Regions from separate parts of the Arthrobacter sp. FW306-07-I genome, predicted to be linked through region 3. Evidence: predicted binding sites of a transcription regulator. Region 3 holds the regulator's gene; each other region holds the start of a gene.
What was found. Region 3 encodes HrcA, which represses chaperone genes, less so after heat shock. Its sites were predicted from a motif close to TTNGCACTCGNNNNNNNCGAGTGCNAA; they were not measured.
Positions count from the first base shown of each region.

Region 1: a site for HrcA is predicted at 4,417-4,443, ahead of groL (chaperonin GroEL). Genes of this name have one in related genera too.
Region 2: a site for HrcA is predicted at 2,971-2,997, ahead of groES (co-chaperone GroES). Genes of this name have one in related genera too.

Region 1 is NZ_CP084550.1:847,568-853,810, reverse strand. Features, by position in the region: gene LFT46_RS04020 (ribonuclease HI family protein) at 1-912, opposite strand, end outside; gene LFT46_RS04015 (ABC transporter substrate-binding protein) at 1,184-2,503, shown strand; gene groL (chaperonin GroEL) at 2,604-4,238, opposite strand; gene LFT46_RS04005 (ABC transporter substrate-binding protein) at 4,530-5,792, opposite strand; gene LFT46_RS04000 (cold-shock protein) at 5,795-6,001, opposite strand; gene LFT46_RS03995 (LytR C-terminal domain-containing protein) at 6,068-6,243, opposite strand, start outside.
Region 2 is NZ_CP084550.1:3,049,981-3,056,223, reverse strand. Features, by position in the region: gene LFT46_RS14075 (glycoside hydrolase family 3 protein) at 1-338, shown strand, start outside; gene LFT46_RS14070 (shikimate 5-dehydrogenase) at 402-1,199, shown strand; gene LFT46_RS14065 (class I SAM-dependent methyltransferase) at 1,227-2,465, opposite strand; gene LFT46_RS14060 (hypothetical protein) at 2,520-2,900, shown strand; gene groES (co-chaperone GroES) at 3,154-3,447, shown strand; gene groL (chaperonin GroEL) at 3,526-5,136, shown strand; gene LFT46_RS14045 (dihydrofolate reductase family protein) at 5,226-5,828, opposite strand; gene LFT46_RS14040 (ATP-dependent DNA ligase) at 5,885-6,243, shown strand, end outside.
Region 3 is NZ_CP084550.1:2,316,096-2,322,338, forward strand. Features, by position in the region: gene LFT46_RS10670 (GerMN domain-containing protein) at 1-679, shown strand, start outside; gene LFT46_RS10675 (16S rRNA (uracil(1498)-N(3))-methyltransferase) at 666-1,445, opposite strand; gene dnaJ (molecular chaperone DnaJ) at 1,448-2,575, opposite strand; gene hrcA (heat-inducible transcriptional repressor HrcA) at 2,662-3,675, opposite strand; gene LFT46_RS10690 (DUF3097 domain-containing protein) at 3,849-4,697, shown strand; gene LFT46_RS10695 (DUF4870 domain-containing protein) at 4,774-5,184, shown strand; gene hemW (radical SAM family heme chaperone HemW) at 5,409-6,243, opposite strand, start outside.

The DNA of each region.
Region 1 (6,243 bases), 1.5 Mb from region 3:
GTCCGGGTGCAGAAGGACCGCGGTCCGGCCAATGTCCCCCCGCACCAGCGGCCCCAGGAGTTCGCGTTCGAGTTCCTCCACCAGCGCCTCGGGCGGGATGGAGCCTGCCCGCTGCGTTGCCTCGGCCACTTCAAGGGCTTCATCGTCCAGTTCGCTGAACAGGTCCAGTTCATCGAAGGCCGACACGGGCTCGGGGACGGATCTGCGCTGGTTGGCCCCACCTGCCGGTACACCCGTGCTGGGTGCTGCCGGGCGTGCCGCTGCCCCGCCTGCTGCACCCGGGCGCGCTGATTCCCGGGGTACTGCCGGCGTTTGGGCGGGGGCAGCAGCCGGGATGTCCAGGGTGGCCGGCGGGAGGCCCACACCGGAGGGGGCCTGCGCGTGCAGGGCACGCTCGCGGCCGTTCTGGCCGCGTGAAAGGTCGTGCTGTGCACCCGGGTGGTGTCCGCCGGGGAACCCCGGGCCGGAACGTGCGGCCACGCCCTGCTGGTAAGCCGTGGCCGCGGCCCTGGCCCGCTCGTCGGCGGCCTCGTTGAGGTCGTGCCCGGCGTGGCCCTTGACCCACTCGAAGGTGTAGGTGCGGCCGGCCAGTTCGCGATCGAGTTCCTTCAGCAGTTCCACGTTCAAAACAGGCTTTCCGTCAGCCTTGCGCCAGCCCTTCCGCTTCCATCCGGGCATCCACTTGGTGATGGAGTTGATGACGTACTGGCTGTCACACAAGATGCGCAGGTCCTCCCCGGGGAGGTGCGCAGTGGCGCGCAAAAGGTCAAGGACAGCCATCAGCTCCCCCTGGTTGTTGGTCCCGTGCGGCCAGCCACCGGCCCGCCAGCAATCGTCATTCACATACCAGGCCCATCCCGCCGGGCCAGGGTTTCCCAAGGCCGAACCGTCAGCCGCTGCAGTAATCGTCACCAATCCATCCTGCCAGAAGCAGCCGGCAATGGGTTGCGGCCGGCTGTGCTGCAGCCCATCCTGCCGGGGCTGCCGGGGCCTTGGGCTGCGCGTCCCGCGCCTGCAGCCTTACGCGCGCAACTTCCGGAAAACGCTTACCGAAAAGCCTTGACGGGGATGTAGACCACGCGAAAGAATCGCACCATAACTCGAGAAAACGGTTTCTGAGGCGCAGCTTCTTCAGCTCGCAAGGCTGCCAGAGCGTGACGGAACCAACCGAAAGGAACATTCAATGACGATTCCAGTCGTAAGCCGCCGGAGGTTTCAGCTTGGCGCTGCGGCCGTGGCTCTGTCCATCCTGGCCACGGGCTGCGGTGCCGCCGGCGGCTCGGGCGGTTCAGGCGACAACGGTCAGGTGACCCTGCGGTTCGCCTGGTGGGGCAACGAGTACCTGAACGGACAGACAAACAAGGTCATCGCCGCGTTCGAAGCGTCCCACCCAAACATCAAGATCAAGGCCGAGCCGGGCGAATGGTCCAGCTACTGGGACAAGCTGGCAACCAAGACCGCCGCCAACGATGCGCCCGATGTCATCCAGATGGACCAGAAGTACATTGCCGAATACGGGGGCCGCGGGGCGCTGCTGGACCTGTCCAAGCAGAACGGCATCGACACGTCCAAGCTGGACAAGGAGGCACTCGCCTCAGGCCAGTACGATGGCGCGCAGTACGGACTGAGCACCGGCCAGAACGCCTATGTCATCATGGCCAACACCAAGGTATTCCAGGCGGCAGGCGTTCCGGTTCCCGACGACAAGACGTGGACGTGGAAGGACTTCATGGACACTGCGGCGAAGATCAGCGCCGCAGGCGACGGAAAGAGCTATGGAGCCGCGTACGGCAGCAACGAGGCCGACCTGATCGTCTGGCTCCGCCAGCACGGCGAGAACCTGTACTCGGAGGACGGCAAGCTCGACTTCGAGACGGCCACGGCTGCCTCCTTCTGGGAGCGGCTCAAGGAGCAGCGCGATTCAAAGGCCAGCCCGCCGGCAAACGTAGCGACGGAAGACGCAGGCGCGAGCCTTGAGCAGAGCCTCTTCGGCACCAACCGGGTAGGCATGGCCTGGTGGTGGACCAACCAGCTGGGTTCGCTGGAAGCCACCACCGGCAGCAGCATCAAGATGCTGCGTGCCCCGAGCGTTGACGGCGCCTCGGCCAAAAACGGCATGTACTACAAGCCCACCATGTTCTGGTCCGCTTCCTCGCGCTCCAAGCATGCCCAGCAGGCAGCCGAATTCATCAACTACCTCACCAACAGCCCCGAAGCCGGCGCCATCCTCATGACGGACAGGGGCGTGCCCACCAACAGCGAAATCGTCGCCGGCATTACGCCCTCACTGAAGCCGGCCGACACCACGGTGGTCAACTTCCTGAAGGACATCGCTCCGGATATCAAGGATGCGCCCCCGGTTCCACCAGTCGGTGCGGGCAGCGTCCAGAACGTCATCAAGCGCTACACGGATGAAGTCTTGTATGACCGCCTGACCCCGCAGGCTGCCGCGGAGGCCTTCAAGAAGGAAGTCCAGGGGATGCTGGATTCGGCCCGGAAGTAGAGCCCCGGGCGGGCCCTTCCCCAGGCACAAAAAATGCGGCCCCCTCACCAGGAGGGAGCCGCATTTTTTGTTGGCGGGAGGGGTTTCCCGGCCGGGAGGCTTAGAAGCCGCCCATGCCGCCCATGCCGCCCATGTCGTCGCCGCCGGCAGGGGCAGCAGCCTTCTCCGGCTTGTCAGCAACCACTGCTTCGGTGGTCAGGAACAGGCCGGCGATCGAAGCTGCGTTCTGCAGGGCAGAGCGGGTCACCTTGACGGGGTCGTTGACGCCGGCAGCCAGCAGGTCGGTGTACTCACCGGTTGCGGCGTTGAGGCCGTGGCCGGCGGGCAGGCCGCGGACCTTGTCGACAACCACACCCGGCTCCATGCCGGCGTTGAAGGCGATCTGCTTCAGCGGCGCGTCGATGGCAACGCGGACGATGTTGGCGCCGGTTGCTTCGTCACCGGACAGCTGAAGGTTGGCGAATGCCTTGGCACCGGCCTGGATCAGGGCCACGCCGCCACCGGCGACGATGCCTTCCTCAACTGCAGCCTTGGCGTTGCGGACTGCGTCCTCGATGCGGTGCTTGCGCTCCTTGAGTTCAACCTCGGTGGCGGCACCGGCCTTGATGACTGCAACGCCGCCGGCCAGCTTGGCCAGGCGCTCCTGCAGCTTCTCGCGGTCGTAGTCGGAGTCGGAGTTCTCGATCTCGGCGCGGATCTGGGACACGCGGCCTGCGATCTGGTCGGCGTCGCCGGCACCTTCGACGATGGTGGTCTCGTCCTTGGTGACGACAACCTTGCGGGCCTGGCCCAGGAGCTCCAGGCCAGCGTTCTCCAGCTTGAGGCCAACCTCTTCGGAGATGACCTGGCCGCCGGTGAGGACGGCGATATCGGCCAGCTGGGCCTTACGGCGGTCACCGAAGCCCGGGGCCTTGACGGCGACGGACTTGAAGGTGCCGCGGATCTTGTTGACGATCAGGGTGGCCAGGGCCTCGCCCTCGATGTCCTCGGCGATGATCAGCAGCGGCTTGTTGGACTGCATGACCTTTTCCAGGACAGCAACCAGTTCCTTGACGTTGGAGATCTTGGAGTTGACGATCAGGATGTACGGGTCCTCAAGGACCGTTTCCTGGCGCTCTGCGTCGGTGACGAAGTAGGCGGAAATGTAGCCCTTGTCGAAGCGCATGCCTTCGGTGAGCTCGAGCTCCAAGCCGAAGGTGTTGGACTCCTCGACCGTGATGACGCCTTCCTTGCCCACCTTGTCCAGGGCTTCGGCGATGAGGGCACCGATCTCGTCGTCACCGGCGGAGATGGAGGCGGTGGCCGCGATTTCTTCCTTGGTTTCGATTTCCTTGGCGGAGTTCAGCAGTTCGGCGGTGACGGCGTCAACGGCCTTCTCGATGCCGCGCTTGAGGGACAGCGGGTCGGCGCCGGCGGCAACGTTGCGCAGGCCTTCCTTGACCAGTGCCTGGGCCAGGACGGTTGCCGTGGTGGTGCCGTCGCCGGCAACATCGTCAGTCTTCTTGGCAACTTCCTTGACCAGCTCTGCGCCGATCTTCTCGTAGGGATCGTCCAGCTCGATCTCCTTGGCGATGGAAACACCATCGTTGGTGATCGTGGGGGCGCCCCACTTCTTTTCGAGGACGACGTTGCGTCCACGCGGGCCGAGGGTGACCTTAACGGCGTCGGCGAGGGTGTTCAGGCCACGCTCAAGGCCGCGGCGTGCCTCTTCATCAAATGCAATGATCTTGGCCATAACGGCAGTAGTCCTTTCGGGACAGTCGTTAAGAATGAACCTTCGCTGCAGTGCCCGCGACGGACGATCCTTTAACGGCGGCCTCTGTATGCCTCCGCGCAGGGATCTCACTGAAGTGAGGTGTTTCTTTCGCTCCTCGGCCGATGCAGGGCGCCGCCGGCCGGAACCAGGCTTTGCTTTAGCAGTCGGTACGTCAGAGTGCTAACTCAATAATTAGCACTCCCCAGGTTAGAGTGCAAGCGATAAGACGCGCGGACAAGGCGCTGGCCGCAGTGGCTTCGCCCAGGGCGATCAGCCGGAGTGTCCGGCTGTTTCATGCCCGGTGGGGCTGGGGTTGTTGTCCGCCCCATAGGTGAAGACCGAGAAGGCAGCTGTGGTGATGTCCCCGTTGGTGTCGAAGGCAACCGGGCCGGATTCGCCGTCGTAGTTTATGTCCGGGCCGGCGGCGAGGCCGCCAAGGCACTCCTTGTAACTCCGGCAAGGAGCCTGCGGCGTACCCGCCCCGGGGGCAGTTCCGCCCGAGACCGCGATGAGGTTCGCGGCGATGGACCGCCCCGCGTCATCCTGCGCCCGGGCCGCAGCGAGTGCCGCCAACGTCACGGCGTCATAGGTTTCGGCAGCGTAGGAGACGTCCTTCAGGGAGGCGTCCACCGCCAGCAGTTTCCCTTGGAAGGCTGCCGTGGGGAGCTGGCCGGGGACGACGGCGCGGGCGCCTTCGAGGGCCCGCGCCGGCAGACCGGATCCGTAGCGGGCGAAGGCGCCGTCACTGAGGATGAACTTCGAACCGCTGAGGCCGGCGTCGTGGAGCTCTGCCAATGCGCCCTGCGCACCATCCCTGGCCACCAGGACGACGGCGTCCGGAGTGGCTTTCGCAACGGAGCGTGCGGCTTCGGCGGCATCCCCCGGTTTGAAGCCCACCCCGGGCAGGACCTTAAGCCCGGACTGTTGGGCAGCTTCGGTGACCGCGGCGGAGAGGTCCTTGCCGTAGGAACCCTCCTGGTAGAGCACGCTGATGCTGGCGGCCCCGGCGTCCTTTGCGAGCTTGGCCAGCACGGGCCCTTGTGCGACGTCGGCTGCGGCGGTTCGGAAATAGTAGCCTCCGCTGGCGCTCGTCGAGAGGCCGGCAGCAGTGTTGGCCGGGGAGATAAGCGGCACGTGGGCCCGGGACAGGATGTCCACGGCGGCGGTTGCGTGGCTGGAGTCCGTGGGTCCGATGGCTATGTCCGCCTTGGCAGCCGCCAGATCCTTGGCCTGGGCTGCAGTGTCCTGGTCCGGGTGCACCGGCAGCAGCTCCACGGGCCGGCCTTTGTGTCCGCCGGCGGCGTTGATGTCCTGGATGGCCGCTTTGGCTGCGGCCAGCTGGGGTGCGTTGAGGAAGGCGTTGTCGCCGGTGTTGTCAAGGATCAAGCCCACCCGCAGGACGCCGTCGCCGGAGGCCTCCGCGGATTCTGTCCTGGCGTTGCCGCCGGTGCCGGCGCAGGCCGTCATGGAAAGGAGGCCTGCCAGGGAAAGGGCGAGTCCTGCCAAGGCACGCGCTGGGGAATGGTGGGGCATCGTCACTGCGCGGGCCGTACGTTTTCTGCCTGGGGGCCCTTTTCGCCCTCGCCGATCTCCAGCTGCACCCGCTGCCCCTCGGCCAGGGCCCGGTAACCCTCCCCCTGGATCGCGGACCAGTGGACAAAAACGTCGTCACCGGAGCCGTCAACGGTGATGAAGCCGTAGCCCTTTTCAGCGTTGAACCATTTCACGGTTCCCAGTGCCATGATGGACAACTCTTTCCGTTGGGGCCCGGCCTCGGGGGCGGGCCGGAGTAGATGGAGGGCTTGCGGCTACCGGTAACCCGGGCCGAGCACCACCACGAGCGGTACCTGGAATTCGGTGCTGTTCACCACAGTGGGGATGTTCAACAGTCCGGCAAGCTCCTGCGCGCTGGCCAGCTGCTGCGGGCCGGCATAGAAGATCACGGAGGACTTCTGCGGGGCGCCGGACCAGTTGCCTACCTGGC
Region 2 (6,243 bases), 730 kb from region 3:
GACCATTGGTGCCCGGCTCGGTGCGCGTGGCCGGCGGCGGACCGGGGGACCGGGAGCGGTTCGAGGCCGCCGCTGCCCGGGCCGGCCTCGAAGTCGGGGCGGGACCCCTGGTCAACCTGATCGGCTTTGGCGGGAAACCGGTTGGCGGTGACATCGCCGTGGCCCTGGATGCCCCCTGGCCGCTGCAGGGCTCCAGCGCGCCGGTGAAGCTGGCACTCTATGGCCGTACCGACGCCGCTTTCGACGCACTGGCCGCCGTGCTGGCCGGAAAGGCGCCCGCCCCCGGGAAGCTGCCCGCCGCCGTCGGGCCCTTTCCTGCGGGAACCGGCTGCCCCTGACCGGAACACCACCCAGCTGGTGAACGCGGGTTTAATGGTCTGGTGCCCATTCTGAATAAAGACATGACCCTCTGCATCTCGCTCTCGGCCCGGCCCAGCAACAACGGGACCCGGTTCCACAACCACCTGTACGGACAATTGGACCTGAACTGGATTTACAAGGCGTTCGCGCCTACCAACCTGGAGCAGGCCATCGCGGGCGTCCGCGGGCTGGGCATCCGCGGCTGCGCCATCTCCATGCCATACAAGGAAGACGTCATCGCGCTCGCGGACGAGATGGATCCCTCTGCCAAGGCCATCGACTCCGTGAACACCATCGTGAACACGGACGGGCACCTGAAGGCGTACAACACCGACTACACGGCAATTGAGCAGCTGCTGGCCACCAATGCGGTGCCCACCAACTATTCCGTGCTGGTCCAGGGCGCGGGTGGGATGGCGAAGGCCACGGTCGCTGCCTTACGGGACGCCGGCTTCGAGGACGTCACCGTCATCGCCCGGAACGAGGGCGCCGGGCGTGCGCTCGCTGACCAGTACGGCTTCCAGTGGCGGGCAGCGCTCGACGGCGGGACGGCCGACCTGATCATCAACGTCACCCCCATCGGCATGGCGGGAGGGGCGGAAGCGGACAGCCTGGCTTTTCCTGCCGAAGCCATCGAGGCCGCCCGCGTGGTGTTCGACGTGGTGGCGCTGCCTGCCGAAACGCCGCTGATCCGCGCTGCCAGGGCAGCCGGCAAGCCAGTCATTACCGGGGCGGAGGTGGCCACCATCCAGGCGCTGGAGCAGTTCGTCCTGTACACGGGGGTGCGGCCGACGGCAGAGCAGGTGCGGGCCGCCGAGGAGTTCATGCGCGCCCAGTAGCTGCGCGAGGGGCTCCCGGCCTGGCAGTCAGACGGGTTCCACCACGATGGCCACCCGGTCCTCGCCGATGCGGGTCAGGACCAGGGTGGCCGTTTTGCCGCCCTTTTTGGTGTTTTTCCCGCCCGGCAGCAGCTGCTTCCGCAGCTCTTCCGGGGTCACCGCGGTGCCGCGCTTCTTGATGTCCAGCACGGTGATGCCCTCCTGCTTCACCCAGGCCTTCAAGGCCTTGACGTTGTAGGGCATGACCTGGAGGACTTTGTAGGCCTTGGCAAACGGGGTGTCCAGGAGCTCCGGGGCGCAGATGTAGGCGATGTGCTCATCCACCAAATGCCCGCCGAGTTCCAGCGCCACGTCCGCCACCAAACCGGCGCGGATCACGGCACCGTCGGGCTCGTACAGATACCCCTCCACCGGTCCCACCGGCGCCGTCGGGCCTGCGCCGAAGTCCTCGCCGCTGGTCAGTTCGGCCGGCCCCTGGGAACCCAGGACCAGGGCAGCGCGGCGGACGCCGGGCCTGCGTACGGCGTTGAACCACAAGGTCACCTCGGTGACGTCCCCGCCCACCGACACCCACTGCGCCTCGCACCCGGCGGGCACGGATTCGTGCGGCATGCCCGGGCCCATCTTCACGCCCACGGCCTTCCCCCCGGCGGCCAGCGACTCCACGAAGGACAACGGCGGTGAGAACGCCTCGGGGTCCCAAATCCGTTTGGTGCCCGAGGTGGAGGTGACCCGGCGGGCCGGATCCAGCCAGACGCCGTCGATCCCTTCCAGCGGGACCGCCTCCGCGTCGGCGTGGACCACCGTGGCGTTGGGAAACGGGATGAGGTTCACCGTTGCGCATGCCGCGGTGGTTTCATCCATTTCCACCGCGGTGACGTTGATGTCCAGGGAGGCCAGGGCCAGTGAGTCGGCGCCGAGGCCGCAGCCCAGGTCCGCCACGTGGCCGATCCCGGCAGCCGCGAAACGCCGCGCATGGTGGGCGGCGACGTTCAGGCGCGTGGCCTGCTCCAGTCCGGCCTGGGTGAAGAGCATCTGGCGGGCAAACTCGCCGAATTTCGCCGCTGCCCGGGTGCGCAGCCGCGACTGCGTGAGCACGGCGGACACGAGCTCGGGGGAGTGCCCGGCCTTCCGGAGGGCCGAATTGAGCTCGAACGAATCCTCGTCCCGGTAGGGGCCCAGCGATGCCAGCAACTCCCAGCCTTCGGGGGTCAGCAGCGGTGCGATCTGGTCCTGTGCGATCTGGTCCTGGGGAGCGTGAGCCATGGGTTCCAGCCTAGTGGAGGAGCGCGTGGCCGGGATGCGGATACTGTTGAAACCATGGATGAGAGCGCAGCCCCCGGGGAGACCGCGGACCACGGGCCCAGGCACACCGGACCCGCCAGGTTTGCCCGTCCCGTCCTGATCGCCGCTGCCGTGGTGGCCGTGGTCTGCATCGCCCTGCTGGTGATCATCTTCCTGCTGGACACCTTCAACGCCACCGTCTATTCCGTGGGCGGCAACGACATCCAGGACAACACCCAGGAGGCCAAGGACATCCGCGGGCTGTACGACGGCGCCCGGGCAGGAAGCATCGTCTTCCTCGTCATTGCGCTGCTCGCCGCAGCGGTGTCCGGGTGGGTCCTCTACCGGGGACGGAAGCAGGGCGGCGGCGATTCCGACGGCGGCGAGGACGTGGACTTTGACGACCTCGGCCGGTAGGTGGGCTGCGGCTTCCACCCCGCCGCCCGGCGTCGTCCGATCCCAGAAGGCGTACGCCCATGACGAAACGTTGGCACTCACCTTGACCGAGTGCTAACTCATACATAGAGTCTTCATTAGCACTCTCCCTAGGCGGGTGCTAACACATGAAGAGCTGCCAGCCAGGCTGCTGCCGGCACCGCGACGACGGTTTGCCAGCTACGGCGGAAAGCTTTCCAGTCCACGAATTTGCTGACGAAAAGGAGAGGTCCGAGTGTCGGTCTCTATTAAGCCTCTTGAGGATCGTATTGTTGTCCGCCCGCTCGAAGCCGAGCAGACCACGGCTTCCGGCCTGGTCATCCCGGACTCCGCACAGGAGAAGCCGCAGGAAGGCGAAGTTGTCGCAGTAGGCCCCGGCCGCTTCGAAGACGGCAACCGCGTCCCCGTTGACGTAGCAGTTGGCGACGTCGTCATCTACTCCAAGTACGGCGGAACCGAAGTCAAGACCGGCGGCACGGAGTACCTTGTGCTCTCCGCCCGCGACGTCCTGGCGATCGTCGTAAAGTAACTCTTCCGGATCCCCGTGCCGCCGGCCATGCTCATGCTGGCCGGCAGTGCGGGGTTCTGTCTTTGAAAGGACAAAACCATGGCAAAGCAGCTTGCGTTTAATGACGCTGCCCGCCGGTCTCTTGAGGCCGGCATCGATAAGCTCGCGAACACCGTCAAGGTGACGCTCGGCCCCCGCGGCCGCAACGTCGTCCTGGACAAGAAGTGGGGCGCCCCCACCATCACGAACGACGGCGTCACCATCGCCCGCGAAGTGGAACTGGACGATCCCTACGAGAACCTTGGCGCCCAGCTGGCCAAGGAAGTAGCTACCAAGACCAACGACGTTGCCGGCGACGGCACCACCACCGCCACCGTCCTGGCCCAGGCACTGGTCAAGGAAGGCCTGCGCAACGTTGCCGCCGGCGCTGCCCCCGGCCAGATCAAGCGCGGCATCGAAGTTGCGGTTGAAGCCGTGGCTGCCCGCCTGCTCGAGAACGCCCGGCCGGTTGAAGGCACCCAGGTGGCAAACGTTGCCGCCATCTCCGCCCAGAGCGACGAAATCGGCGAGCTCCTCGCCGAGGCCTTCGGCAAGGTGGGCAAGGATGGCGTCATCACCATCGAAGAGTCGTCCACCACCCAGACGGAACTGGTCCTCACCGAGGGCATGCAGTTCGACAAGGGTTACCTGTCCCCGTACTTCGTCACCGACGCGGAGCGCCAGGAAGCTGTCCTCGAGGACGCCCTCATCCTGATCAACCAGGGCAAGATCTCCTCCATCCAGGAGTTCCTGCCGCTGCTCGAAAAGGCGCTGCAGGCCTCCAAGCCGCTGTTCATCATTGCCGAGGACGTTGAGGGCGAGGCCCTGTCCACGCTGATCGTCAACCGCATCCGCGGCACCCTGAACGTCGTTGCCGTCAAGGCTCCGGGCTTCGGTGACCGACGCAAGGCCATGCTGCAGGACATCGCCACCCTCACCGGTGCGCAGGTTGTCTCACCGGAGCTGGGCCTGAGCCTGGACTCCGTTGGCCTGGAGGTGCTGGGTACCGCCCGCCGCATCACCGTCACCAAGGACAACACCACCATCGTGGACGGCGCCGGTTCGGCTGAGGACGTGTCAGCACGCGTTGCCCAGCTGCGCGCCGAGCTGACCCGCACCGACTCCGACTGGGACCGCGAAAAGCTCCAGGAGCGCCTGGCCAAGCTGGCCGGCGGCATCGGCGTCATCAAGGTCGGTGCTGCCACCGAGGTTGAGCTGAAGGAAAAGAAGCACCGCATCGAGGACGCCGTGTCCTCCACCCGCGCTGCCCTCGAAGAAGGCATCGTGGCAGGCGGCGGTTCCGCCCTGGTCCACGCCCTCAAGGCACTGGATGAGGACGCTTCGGTCAAGGCCCTCGAAGGCGACGCCGCAGCAGCTGTCGGCATCGTCCGCCGGGCACTGGTTCAGCCGCTGCGCTGGATCGCCCAGAACGCCGGCTTCGACGGCTACGTGGTGGCTGCCAAGGTTGCCGACGCCGAGGTCAACAACGGCTTCAACGCCAAGTCCGGCGAGTACGAGGACCTGATCGGCGCGGGCGTCATCGACCCCGTCAAGGTCACCCGTGCAGCCCTCCGCAACGCGGCCTCCATCGCTGCCCTGGTTCTCACCACCGAGACCCTGGTCGTGGAGAAGCCGGCCGAAGAGGACGAGCACGCAGGCCACAGCCACTAGCGGCTGCACCCTCGCGGCTTTCCGCTCGAAAAAGGCTGGTCCGGCATCTGCCGGACCAGCCTTTTTCATGTCCCCTGAACGAGGCCCCCTTAACCCGCCGCCATGTCCCGCGTCTCTACGCCGCCTACAGGCTCATAGACCAAAGACACAGCGCCTTTGGGGAAGCTGCGCGCCGGCTCGGCCAGGCTGAAAGTGGTGGGTACGGCACCGTCGTCGAAGAGGCGCTTGCCTTGTCCGAGCGCGACGGGATAAAGCCACAGGTGAAGACGGTCCAGCACGCCTGCCGACAGGAGGGACCGGATGAGGAACCCGCTGCCGAACATGTGCACCTGCCCGTAGTCCTCCCGGAGGCTGCCGGCCGCGGCGGCATCCGGCAGCACTGTGGTCCCTGCCCAGCTGGGATCGTGCAGGGAGCCGGACACGACGAACTTGGGCACCCGGTTAATTGCGTCCGCGATGTCGCCGGACTGGTGAGGCCAGTACGACGAAAAGATGTCATAGGTTGCCCGCCCCAGGAGCAAGGCGTCCATGCGTCCGATCTCGGCAGCGATGGCGGCGCCCGCTTCGTCGTCGGACACCGGCGCCTGCCAGCCGCCGAATTCGAAGCCGCCTTCGCTGTCTTCCTCGCGGCCGCCGGGCGCCTGGTACACGCCATCGAGGGTGATGAACAGGTTCGCGACAATGATCCCCACGGGCCCATTGTGGAGCAGCGCCGGGAGGCTGTCCAGAGCCGTGGCAGGATGGTCCCATGTTGCTCCTTGAGCTTGTGGAAACCAGCGCGTCCGTTGCGTCGACCCGCTCCCGGCTGGCGAAGGTGGACGCCTTGGCCGGCCTGCTGCGCCGCCTTGAGCCAGTGGAGATCCCGACGGCGGTGGGCCTGCTCAGTGCCAAACCGCGCCAGGGCCGCGTGGGCGTGGGATGGAGTGCGGTGGCAGCGGCAAAGGAGGAGCCGGCCGACGAGCCGAGCCTGACGGTGGCCGACTTTGATGCGGCGCTGGACGGCCTGCTCGCTGCGGCGGGTACGGGGTCGGCGGCGGGGCGGACAGCAATCCTGCGGAAACTGTTGTCGGCGGCCACCGGGCCGGAACAGTCGTTCATCACCGGAGT
Region 3 (6,243 bases):
ATTCCGGGACGTCCCGGAGCAGGACAACCCGGTGACCCGGGCACTGCGCGCCATGATGTCGGAAAAGCCCCTGGACCCTGATTTCTTCACGCCCTGGCAGAACCCGGACAAGCTGGCCACGTCCATTTCCGGCAAGGATGTCATCACCGTCGACGTCTCGGCCGACGCCTTTAACAGCAACCTCGATGCAGACATGGCGGCACGGGCCATCCAGCAGTTGATTTACACGGCCACCGCGGCGGCCGCCAGTTCGGGCCTGATCGACACCGGCCAGCAAGTCCGGGTCCGGATCCTCGTGGACGGCCACACGGACTACGTGGCGTTCGGAAAGATCCAGCTGGGCGCGCTCATGACGCGCGCGGCAGGCCTGGTGGCGCCGGTATGGATTATCGACCCCCAGGAAAACGCCGAGGTGCCGGGCGGCAGCGTAAAAGTCACAGGGCGCAGCACGTCACCTGGCGCGAAGCTCCACTGGCAGCTCCTTCGGGCCGGGGACGGGGGCAGCAAAGCGCCCTTCCTGAACGGGGAGACCACGGCCGGCACGGAGCAGGGACAGGCGGGCGTCTTCACGCTGGCCCTGAACCTGCCGCCAGGCGACTACGAACTCCGGGTGGCGCAGGCCGGCTCCGGCGGGGAGCCGGACAAGAACGAGGACACCAGGACCTTCAAAGTCCGGTAGTGGTCCACCGGCCAAGAATGTCGCTGGCAAGCACGACGGCGGCCGGCCCGGCTGTGGAGGACCGCAGGACATGGTGCCCCAACAGGGCTGTCACAGCCCCTTTGTCGCAGAGTTTCGTTACTTCCCGCGGGCTGATGCCGCCCTCCGGGCCGACGATCAGCAGGATTTCACGGGAGCCGGTGCCTGCACTCCCCTGCCACGCTTCAAGGACGGTACGCAGCGGCCGTACGGCGTCTTCATGCAGGATGACCGCCAGGTCCGCCGCGTTCACCGCGGTGGCAAGCCCTGTGGTGTCGACGGCGGCGCGCACTTCCGGGATCCAGGCACGCCGTGCCTGCTTGGCGGCCGCCGCCACGGTTGACTCCCACTTGGCGTGAGCCCGCGCTGCACGGTCGCCCTTCCAGCGGACGATGGACCGTTCGGACTGCCAGGGAACCACCGCGTCGACGCCCAGTTCGGTGGCCGTCTCAATGGCCAGTTCGTCGCGATCGCCCTTGGCCAGGGCCTGGACCAGCACCAGCCGCACGTCCGGCCTGTCTTCCACCGCCAGGCTGCCGCACTCCACCTCGAGGCCCGAGGGTGCAGCCGAGACGACTCTTCCGGTCATGCGGGTGCCGGCGCCGTCGACAATGTCCACGGCCTCGCCCGGCGCCAGCCGCTTTACGGTGACGGCATGGCGCGCCTCCGCCCCTTCGAGGACAAAGATGCGGCCCGGCGACATGGCGTCCAGCGAACCGGTGGAGGTGAAAAAGACCGGGTTGCTCACCGCTACAGGTTCCCGAACCGGTCCCGGAGCTTGGCGAACATGCCGCCGCTGGCAGCCAACTTGCCTTCGGTGATCTGCTCGCCGCGGAGCTTGGCAAGCTGGCGCAGCAGGTCCTCCTGCGCGGAGTCGAGCTTGGCGGGGGTGTCCACCTGCAGATGGACCTTCAGGTCGCCGCGGCCATAGCCCCTCAGGTGCGTGACGCCCAAGCCGCGCAGGGTGATGATTTCGCCGGACTGGGTGCCGGGCTTGACATCGATCTCCTGGGTACCGTCGAAGGTTTCCAGGCTGACGTCCGTGCCCAGGGCCGCAGCGGTCATGGGGATGTGCAGGGTGGCGTGCAGGTCATCGCCTTCGCGCACGTACGTGGGGTCGTTGTTGACGCGGATCTCCACGTAGAGGTCGCCGGCGGGCCCACCTGCCGGGCCGGCTTCGCCCTGCCCGGAAAGCTGGATGCGGGTGCCGGTGGCGACGCCGGCAGGAACCTTGATGGTCAGTGACCGGCGGCTGCGGATGCGGCCCTGGCCGCTGCATTCATTGCAGGGGTCCTTGATGACCGTACCGAAACCTTCGCAGGTGCCGCAGGGAGCTGCCGTCATGACCTGGCCAAGGATGGACCGGACGGCCCGCTGGACCTGGCCGCTGCCGCCGCAGATGTCACAGCGCTCCGGGTGGGTGCCCGGGCGGCAGCAGGATCCATCACAGGTGGGGCAGACCACTGCGGTGTCCACCTCGAGTTTCTTGTTGACTCCGAAGACGGCGTCGCGGAGGTCGATCCGGACACTGATGAGTGCGTCCTGGCCGCGGCGGACCCGGGACGCCGGGCCAGACGTGCCGCCCGCGCCAAAGAAGGTGTCGAAGATGTCCTGGAACGCGAACCCCTGGCCTGCGTAACCGGCGCCGCCGAAACCGTTGTCCGTGCCGTTTTCGTTGCCGGTGGTGTCGTAGATCCTGCGCTTCTGGGGGTCGGAAAGGACCTCGTAGGCGTGCGTTACCGCCTTGAAGCGCTCGGCAGCGTCGGCACCTGGGTTAACGTCCGGGTGAAGGGTGCGGGCCAGCTTGCGGTAGGCCTTTTTGATCTCTTCGCCCGTAGCTTCGGGTGAGACTCCAAGGACGTCATAGTGGCTGCTCAAAATTCGTGTCTCTTCCTTGTTGTACTGCGTTCAGTCGGGCGCCAGGACTCTTGTCCACAGCCGAAGCGGGCTCCGGCGGCCAGGAGTCAGGGCCCCAAAATCCTGGAAAGGTAGCGGGCTACGGCCCTGACGGCGGCCATGGTGGTGGGATAGTCCATTCGGGTGGGTCCGAGGATTCCCACCTTGGCTGCACTGTCCGGACCATAGCCGGTGGCCACGACGGAGGCCTCGGCTAGGCCGTCATAGGGGTTCTCCCGTCCGATGCTGACGGCAACGCCGCGGTGGTCCTGGGCCATTTCGCTCAACAGCCGCAGCATCACCACCTGTTCCTCGAGCGCCTCCAGCACCGGACCAATGCTCAGGGGGAAATCAACGTTCGACCTGGCCAGGTTGGCGGTGCCGGCCATGACCATGCGGTCTTCCCTGCTGTTCTGGGCCAGCGCCTCCAGGCCGAGGGCAAGCGCGTAGGCTGCCTGGCGTTGCGGCTGGGGCGCAGCGGCCACGACGGCGGGAAGTGCCTGGGCGAGGTGGCTCAGCCGGGTTCCCCCGAGGGCGGCAAGGAAGCGGGTGCGCAGCTCGGCCAGCGCTTCGTCTCCGAGGTCCTGCCCGACGTCGATGACGCGCTGCTCCACCTTGCCGCTGTTGGCGATGAGGACCACGAGGACCTTCCGCGGTGCCAGCAGCACGAATTCGATGTGGCGGACAAGTGCCCTGCTCAGGTGCGGGTACTGGACCACGGCTACCTGGTTGGTCAGTTGTGACAGCAGCCGGACGGTGCGGTCCAGCACGTCGTCGAGGTCGTCCGCGCCCTCCAGGAGGGTTTGGATGGCTCGGCGTTCGGGAGCCGACAGGGGCTTGACGGCGGAGATCTGGTCGACAAAAAGCCGGTAGCCCTTGTCCGTGGGGATCCGGCCGGCGCTGGTATGGGGGGCTGTGATCAGCCCCTCGTCCTCCAGCGCGGCCATGTCATTGCGGATGGTGGCGCTGGAAACGCCAAGATGATGCCGCTCCACCAGGGCTTTGGACCCAACCGGCTCGCGGGAGTGGACGTAATCCTCCACGATGGCCCGCAGTACTTCCAGTTTGCGTGGCTCGCTCACTCTCCACCTCCATCCATGGTCCGGGGCACCCGCTCCGCCCGGTGCCGCCCAAGGGTTAGCACTCGACATGCCTAAGTGCTAACAGTCTATTATGCCTCGGCCCGTTGTTAGCATTGGTACCGCTCCGGGCGAAATTCCCGGGTTGAGGAGCTAGCGCTAGGCGGATTGATTCCATGGATTACCAGAACTGGGGCCCCCGGGGCATTTCCGCTCCCAAGCGGGTGGAGCTGCCCGAGGTCCCTGTGGAGCGGGGCATGGTTCTTGAGGAAGTACAGTCCGGCTGGGTGGGCGCTGTCACCCGCGTAGAGAAGTCCGGCGGAATGCACGTCGTGGCATTGGAGGACCGCCGCGGAAAGTCCCGGTCCTTCAAGCTCGGATTCGGTTTCCTCCTCGAGGGCCAGCCCATCCGATTGATGCCGCCCGCGCCCAAGGCCGCCGCCGGTCCTCCCGCCGGCCGGACCGCCTCCGGTTCAGTGCGCGTCCCAGGCCAACGCGCCCAGGTCGCAAAGGCAAGCCGGATCTGGGTGGAAGGCAAGCACGACGCCGAACTGGTGGAAAAGGTCTGGGGAGACGACCTGCGCGTGGAGGGCATCGTCGTCGAGCCCCTCCACGGCATCGACGACCTGGCCGCAGCCGTGGCGGACTTCAAGCCGGGCCCTGGCCGCCGCCTCGGCGTACTGGTGGACCACCTGGTTCCCGATTCCAAGGAATCCCGGATCGCCGACGCCGTCATGGCGTCCCCCGGCGCGGCCGGCAACGTCCTGATCGTCGGCCACCCGTACGTGGACGTCTGGCAGGCAATCCGGCCTTCAGTCCTGGGCATCGAAAAATGGCCCGCCATCCCACGCGGGCAGGACTGGAAGACCGGGATCCTCAAAGCGTTCGGCTGGCCCCACAGCACGAAGGAAGACATCGGCCTCGGATGGCAGAAATTACTGGGCGCCGTACGCACGTACGCGGACCTCGAAGCGTCCCTGCTGGGCCGGGTTGAGGAAGTCATCGATTTCCTTACCGTGCCCTGAGCGGCGGGCGCCGGCCCTAAAGCCAGTATTCTTGGTAGTAGTCAGCACTAACTTGCACCTCAGAAGGACACAGACTGTGGCAGAAAACGCACGTGATCACAGGGACGGCCAGGGCCGCTCCGAGTACCATGGCGTACCCGCCAACGCCCTGCCGCTTACGGCCAGCGAGGACCGCCAGTGGGCCACGCTGGCGCACTTCGGCGGGATCCTGGGGTGCATCCCCTCGCTGCTGATCTACCTGATCTTCCGCGACCGCGGGCCGTTCACCGCGCAGGAATCCAAGGAAGCGCTGAACTTCAGCCTGCCGCCCACCATCGCCGCGGTGCTGGCCAACATCCTGGTCTTCATCCCCTATGTGGGAAACATCTTCGCGGTCATCGCCACACTGATCTGGGTGGCCCTCACCTGCTTCTCCGTAGCCGCAGGTATCCACGTCAACCGTGGCCAGCCGCACCGCTACCAGTACAACCTGCGCTGGATCAAATAGTCCCCGCCCGTTGCCCTAGCCTCGCAAGCTCGGCCAGGGAACCCTACGGGCGTGGGCCGACCCAGCGGTCTAGCCTCGCAAGCTCGGCCAGGGAACCCTACGGGCGTGTGCCCACCCACCGGTCCTAGCCTCGCAAGCTCGGCCAGGGAACCCTACGGGCGTGGGCCCACCCAGCGGCTCCCTGCCCTCGCAAGCTGTGGGGCGCACCCAGCGGCTCCCTGAGATTAGTCAGGGAGGATGCGGCGGACCACTGCGTCTGCCAGCAGCCTGCCCTTGAGGGTCAGCACCAGGCGTCCGCGGAAAGCAGCAGCAGGCTCCACCAGGCCGCCCGCGATCAGCCCGGCCACCTCGTGCCGCCCGGCGGCGCTGAGCGTTGACACCTCAAGCCCTGACTGCAGGCGCGCCTCGAGCATCACCTTTTCCAGGTGCCTGGTTTCCGCATCCAGGGTCTCCCTGCCGGCAGCCGGCGACAGCCCCTGCGACAGCCGGTTGGCATAGGCGGACGGGTGCTTGACGTTCCACCAGCGGACCCCGCCCATGTGGGAGTGGGCGCCCGGCCCGATCCCCCACCAGTCGTCGCCCCGCCAGTATGCGAGGTTGTGCCGGCACGCCTGCTCCGGAGTGCGCGCCCAATTGCTGACCTCATACCAGCCAAGCCCTGCTTCGGTGATCAACTGGTCGGCGAGCTCGTACTTGTCGGCGTGGTCGTCGTCGTCAATTCCCGGGACCTCACCGCGCCGCATCTGGGCTGCCAGCTTGGTACCCTCCTCAACGATCAGCGCGTAGGCGCTGATGTGGTCCGGCTGGTACGACAGGGCGGTCTCCAGTGAGTGCCGCCAGTCGGCCAGCGACTCCCCCGGCGTGCCGTAAATCAGGTCCAGGCTGACAGCCAGGCCGGCTTCCCTTGCCCACTGCACCACCTGCGGAACCCGGCTCGGCGTGTGGGTGCGGTCAAGGACCTTGAGGACGTGCGGAACGGCGGACTGCATGCCAAAGGACACGCGGGTGAAGCCGGCTTCCTTGAGGACGGCCAGGGATTCAGGGGTAACGGAGTCCGGG